Regions from separate parts of the Brevibacillus sp. genome, predicted to be linked through region 2. Evidence: riboswitches for the same ligand, from Rfam matches in the RefSeq annotation. Region 2 holds a riboswitch; the other holds the start of a gene.
The links. Region 2 has a riboswitch for glycine ahead of glyA (serine hydroxymethyltransferase). Riboswitches for the same ligand answer to the same signal wherever they lie in the genome.

Region 1: it holds a riboswitch for glycine, as region 2 does, so the genes downstream of both, gcvT (glycine cleavage system aminomethyltransferase GcvT) here and glyA (serine hydroxymethyltransferase) in region 2, are expected to answer to the same signal.

What each region holds. Positions count from the first base shown of each region.
Region 1 is NZ_DOTK01000079.1:86,679-89,957, forward strand. Features, by position in the region: gene gcvPA (aminomethyl-transferring glycine dehydrogenase subunit GcvPA) at 1-664, opposite strand, end outside; gene gcvT (glycine cleavage system aminomethyltransferase GcvT) at 711-1,811, opposite strand; glycine riboswitch at 1,903-2,019, opposite strand; glycine riboswitch at 2,020-2,116, opposite strand; gene DEP07_RS23745 (DEAD/DEAH box helicase) at 2,337-3,279, shown strand, end outside.
Region 2 is NZ_DOTK01000096.1:20,451-23,729, forward strand. Features, by position in the region: gene DEP07_RS27695 (serine dehydratase beta chain) at 1-447, opposite strand, end outside; gene glyA (serine hydroxymethyltransferase) at 463-1,716, opposite strand; glycine riboswitch at 1,820-1,900, opposite strand; glycine riboswitch at 1,903-2,006, opposite strand; gene lpdA (dihydrolipoyl dehydrogenase) at 2,021-3,279, opposite strand, start outside.

The DNA of each region.
Region 1 (3,279 bases), on a different contig from region 2:
CCACGTTTCCGAAGAAGTTAGGATATTGCACGATCACAGCCGCTGTGTTTTCGTCAATCAGCGCTTCCAGAGCTTGTGTGTCGGTTACGCCATCGCTGTTGATGCCGACTTCAACCAGTTCTACGCCTTGACCGTACGCGTATGTTTTCAGAACGCCGCGCGCTTCCGGATGCACCGCGCGGGAAACGATGACGCGCTTTTTGCCAGTGTGACCAGCCGCCATCATAGCCGCTTCTGCCAAGGAAGTCGCTCCGTCGTACATGGAGGAGTTCGCTACTTCCATTCCTGTCAGTTCACACACCATTGTCTGAAATTCAAAAATCGCTTGCAGCTCGCCTTGGCTGATTTCAGGCTGGTAAGGCGTATAAGCCGTGAAAAATTCTCCGCGGAGCAGCATGTGGTTGACTGTGCTTGGCGCATAGTGCTGATAAACGCCAGCACCCAAAAAGTTGACGTGTGTGCTGAAGTTGACGTTTTTGTTAGCCAGGCGAGTGAAGTATTTGACCAGATCAGGCTCGGACAGAGCTTCTGGAATGTTCAGCGCACCTTTGAAACGCACCTCTTCCGGAATGTCTGCAAACAGTTCTTCTACACTGGAAATGCCCAGAGTTTCGAGCATTTCGCGCTTGTCCTGATCAGTTTGGGGCAGGTAGCGGTATTTCACGAACGTTGTCCTCCTCAAATAGGATGTATTGTGGGCTTATGCTTGGTTATTTCGCACGTTTATAAAAAGGAGCGGCAACAACAACAGCTTTCAGTCGTTTTCCGCGAATTTCCACTTCAACCTCTGTGCCAATCGCCGTGTGCTCGCTTTTGACCAGGGCCAGACCAACGTTTTTCTTCAAGGTCGGGGATTGTGTCCCTGTGGTCACTTCTCCTACCAGCTCTTCTCCGACATAGACCGGATAGTGCGTGCGCGGAATGCCGCGATCGATCATCTCGATCCCTACCAGCTTGCGAGGCGCGCCGTTTTCTTTTTGCGCTTTCAACACCTCTTGGCCGATGAACGGCACTGCTTTATCTACCTTCACCGCGAAGCCGATACCCGCTTCGATCGGTGTAATGTCCTTGCTCAGTTCCTGACCGTACAGTGGCAGCTTGGCTTCAAAGCGCAGCGTGTCACGCGCCCCCAGTCCGCAAGCAACCAGACCGTCTTCTTTGCCTGCTTCAAGCAGGGCGTCCCACAGCTCTGCCGCACGATCCGCAGCCAGGTAAATCTCGAAGCCATCTTCGCCCGTGTAGCCTGTACGGGATACCAATGCCGGAATACCGCTAACCTCTACATCGCGCTCAAAACGGAAAAAGCCGATTTGGGACAGATCCGTTTGGGTCAGCTTTTGCAAAATCGATTCAGCCAAAGGCCCCTGGATCGCAATCTGCGCCGTTTGCGGCGAGATATTTTCGATCGTGACGCCCGGAATCAGGTGCTCCTGCAGCCATGCATAGTCTTTGTCAATATTGCCAGCGTTGATGACAAGCAGGTAATGGTCGTCTGCGTATTTGTAAACGAGCAAATCGTCGACCGTACCGCCGTCCGGGTAGCAAAGCACGCTGTATTGAGCTTGTCCCACTGCCAGCTTGGAAACGTCGTTGGTTGTCACGCGCTGCAAGTATTCGAGCGCGCTCTCGCCTTTTACGTCCACCTCTCCCATGTGGGATACATCAAACAAACCTGCTTTCGTGCGAACAGCTTCATGCTCCTGACCAATGCTGGAAAACTGTACAGGCAGCTCCCAACCGCCGAAGTCGATTGTTTTGGCGCCGTATTTTGCATAGGAATCAAACAGTGGCGTTCTTTTCAGATTGGACATGTGTGGCACCTCCTAAAGGCAGATAGTCGGCATTTTTCCCCATGAAAAAACAGAGGCGAAAAAACGGGTACACCAAAAGAAAGGTGCCCATTTCTCCTCCTCTGTCCTTGGTACCTGAGAGTTACCTTGCCAATCAAGCTCGGCGGGGATCACCGGGCTTGCAAGTTTCCCCTTTGGTGGCTCGACATGCGAGCTCTCTCCAGAGTTGCGTCCAGTAGAGGTTCTTTTGCCTGAGAGATTCACCGTTACCGGCTTGCTCCTTCGGCGCTGCAGTGGTTCACGCAGTCTCTCCCTGCTACTATCATTCGCGTTGGTTAGATGGTCATACATAAGTTTTTGCTATGATTTCCATACTAATGAACGAACTTCCTCTATATCCTACCATGAGAGTCGACAGTTGAAAATATGCAAATTAACAGTCAGATCAAGAAATACTTAACAAAGTGATGAACATTACCCATAATGTTAAGTTTTTTATTAAAACGCATGAAAGTTATGGCAGAGCTGTGTAAAGGAGTAACGTATATGCCGAATGTTCCTGTTTCATTTGACACGAGCTGGATATCGCCGCTGACCGAGCGGCTGCACGAAGATGGTCCATGGGACAAGTGGGAGCTGTTCAAGCTGGCGCTGGAAGCAGAAGAAGCGATGGCGGTTCGCGAGTTCGATTCTTTGCAATGCCTGAACTACTTGCCGCTGCTCTCGCCTTTTCCCCATCAGCTCCAGACGGCGGAACGCGTGCTGAATGACATGCGCGGCCGCGCGATTCTCGCGGATGAAGTCGGATTGGGCAAGACCATCGAGGCAGGGTTGATCATGAAAGAATACATGGTCAGAGGCTTGGCGAAAAAAATTCTCGTCCTCGTTCCCGCCTCTCTCGTCATTCAGTGGACAAAAGAACTGCAACAAAAATTCGGCATTCCTGCCGTCGCGCAAAAAAAAGAGTACATGTGGCGTCAGCACGAAGTCGTCGTCGCTTCCATCGACACGGCCAAACGCGACCCGCATCGCCGCCATGTGCTCGATATCGACTACGACATGCTCATTATCGACGAAGCGCACAAGCTCAAAAACAAGCGAACCCGAAACTATCAATTCGTGAAGGAAATTCGCAAAAAATACTGTTTGCTGCTCACCGCCACCCCTATCCAGAACGAGATGGACGAGCTGTACAACCTGATCAATTTGCTCAAACCGGGGCATCTGGGCCACTCGACGTCGTTTTCCACCAATTACGTCGAGGGAAAGCGCCAATCGAAAAACAGCGAAAAATTGCGCGAAGAAATCGAAAAGGTCATGATTCGCAACAAGCGAAGCGACGGCGGCATCCAGTTCACCAGCCGCCGCGTGCAGTCGATTCCCATCGAGCTGACGCAGGAGGAGATGGAGCTGTACGAGGGCGTCACGCGCTTTGTCCACGATCAGTACAAGACGGGAACCGGGCTGTTCAATTCGCTCGCTCTCATCA
Region 2 (3,279 bases):
CGGCGCGTTCAACGGAATATCGACAGCGAACTCGTTCACGTAAAACACTTTCGAGATGCCGCCGCCGAGCGAGACGCCGCCGATGACGGCGATATCGCGTGCTGTGCGGGCCTGGATCATGACGGTATTGGGATGATCGTAGTACGGGCAGTCGCCCCGCTTTTCGAATACGACCTGCAGCCCTTTCGCCGCTGCCAGCTCCAGCGCTACGCGTATCCGGCTGTCATCCGTGTCCATCCCGAGCAAGCCGCCGACCACTGCCTTGTCTGTCCCGTGCCCTTTGTACGTTTCCGAAAAAGAGTCGTAAAACACAATCGTCGCTGACTCGATTTCGCCGCCGAGAAAATCGTGGACGAATTTTCCGATCGTGACGACTCCCGCTGTATGCGAGCTGGAAGGGCCAACCATAATCGGCCCGATAATATCAAAGCAGCTGTTGTATACCATCGTCGCTCCTCCTGCTTACCTCACTGCGAGCTGTTGATACAGCGGATAAGATTCGCACAGCCCGCGAATTTCGCTTTTCACCCTGGCGGTCGTCGCTTCGCTGCCCTTGTCTTTGAGCACAGCGGCAATCGCCCGGCCAATCGTCTCCATATCCGCTTCCTTCATGCCGCGGGTCGTAATCGCAGCCGTGCCGATTCGCACGCCGCTCGTCACAAACGGACTTGCCGTATCGTACGGAATCGTGTTTTTGTTCACCGTAATGCCCGCCGCCTCCAGCAGATGCTCCGCTTCTTTGCCTGTCAAATCCCACGGCCGCACATCGAGCAAGACCAGATGGTTATCCGTTCCCCCGGACACGAGCGTCGCCCCTTCGCTTTTCAGCGTTTCCGCCAATGCCGCGGCGTTTTTCACCACTTGCTGCGCGTAGGTGACGAAGCTCGGCTGCAACGCTTCTTTGAAGGACACTGCCTTGGCGGCGATCACATGCATGAGCGGCCCGCCCTGGATGCCCGGGAAAATGGCTTTGTTGATCCCTTTGAAAATTTCTTCGTCGTTCGTCAGGATGATGCCGCCGCGCGGGCCGCGCAATGTTTTGTGCGTCGTACTCGTCGTGACATCTGCGTGCGGAACGGGCGAAGGATGCAAGCCTGCGGCGACCAGTCCGGCGATGTGCGCCATGTCCACCATCAGCTTGGCTCCGACTTTGTCCGCGATTTCCTTGAACCGGGCGAAATCGATCTGGCGCGGATAAGCGCTCGCTCCGGCAATCAGCAGCTTCGGCCGCTCGCGCAATGCTACAGCCTCGACTTCTTCATAGTCGATCCGGTGCGTATCTTCGCGCACGCCGTAAGCGACGACATTGAACCATTTTCCCGACAGGCTGACAGGGCTGCCGTGCGTCAAATGCCCGCCGTGGGACAAATTCATCCCCATGATCGTATCGCCGGGCGAAAGCAGGGAGAAAAAGACGGCCGTATTCGCCTGCGCCCCGGAGTGCGGCTGCACGTTCGCGTACGTTGCGCCAAACAAGCTGCTCACCCGTTCGATCGCCAAACGCTCGACGACATCGACATGCTCGCAGCCCCCGTAGTACCGTTTTCCCGGGTACCCCTCCGCGTATTTGTTGGTCAGTACGGACCCCATCGCCTGCATCACTTCTTCGCTGACGAAGTTCTCGGAAGCAATCAGCTCCAATGTTTGATGCTGCCGCTGCCGCTCGTCTTCCATCGCCGCCAAAATTTCTTGATCGCGCTCCTGCAAACTCACGATATCTCCCCCGTTTCAACTTTTGCTCGCTACCTTTCCCAAGCGTACGAACGCGAAAAAAGGACAATGGAAAGATAGACTCCTTTTTCGGAAAAAATCTACCTTTCCTCTGTCCTTTTTACCTGAGAGTTTGGCTTCGGTTCGCGAAGCTTTCCCCTTGGGTGGCTTGTGCAGCGCTCTCCAGAGGTGCGTCCAATCGTGGTACTCTTTACCTGAGAGATTAATCCCAAGGGTTTTTGGGACTTGCTCCTTCGGTGCCAGCCAGTGCGGCCAGTCTCTCCCACGATCATCATCCGCCGATATGCAGTTATTTGTTCAGTTGATGAATGCCGTGCCCGAGCGCTCCTTCTGCCGCTTCCATGATGATTTCCCCCAGGCTCGGATGGGCGTGGATCGTCTCGGCAATATCTGTCAGCGTGTGCCCTTTTTCAATCGCCAGGGCAACCTCGCCGATCAGATTGGACGCTTCCGGCCCGATAATCTGCGCTCCCAGCAGCAGCCCCGTCTCCTTGTCGCCCACGAGCTTCACGAAGCCTTCCCCGACGTTCAGAGACAGTGCCCGCCCATTCGCGGCATAAGGGAACTTGCCAACTGCCACCTCGTGTCCGCGCTCTTTGGCTTCCGACTCGGTCAGTCCCACGCTGGCAATCTCCGGATCGGAGAACACGACAGCGGGAATCTTTTTGTCGGTGAGCTTGCTGTCTTTGCCAGCGATGGCTTCCGCCGCGATTTTGCCTTCGTACGACGCTTTGTGGGCAAGAGCCGGGCCTTCCACCAGATCGCCGATCGCATACAGGTGCGGAACGCTCGTTTGGCATTGCTGATCGATCTGGATGAAGCCGCGCTCTGTCAACTTGACAGCGAGCTTTTCCAATCCCAGCCCCTCGATGTTCGGCCGTCTGCCAACCGTAACGAGCACATAGTCGGCGGTCGCCTGACGCTCTTCGCCTTTTGCCGCATAGGTGACGCTGACCTGTTCGGCTGTTTGTTCCGCCCCTTTGGCCAGCGCTTCGGTGTGCACTTCCACGCCGAGCTTTTTCAGCTTCCTCGCCACCAGACGCGACAGTTCTTTTTCAAAGCCAGGCAAAATCGAGTCCGAGCCTTCCAAAATCGTCACCTTCGTGCCCAGCTTGGCAAATGTCTGCCCCAGCTCGATCCCGATATACCCGCCGCCAATGACCAGCAAGCTTTTCGGCAATTCTTCAAGCGCCAGCAGTTCTGTCGAGGAAAGAATGCGGCCCTGGAATGGAAAGGCTTTCAATTCGATCGGACGCGAGCCTGTCGCGAGAATCGCTTGCTGGAATTGCACCTGTATGCAGTCGTCGCCATTTTTCACCTCAACCAGCTGCTCGCCGACAAGCCGCGCTTCCCCGCTGATTCTTTTGATCTTGTTGCCTTTGAGCAGCGAGCTTACGCCTCCGGTCAATTTGTCGACCACGCTGCGCTTCCATGCCTGAACCTTGGCGAAATCGACGCTCACTTCTGCTGCCTGCAAGCCGATGCTCGCGGATTGCGTCATCGCTTCGTATTGATGCGCCGCCGAGATCAGCGCCTTGGAAGGAATGC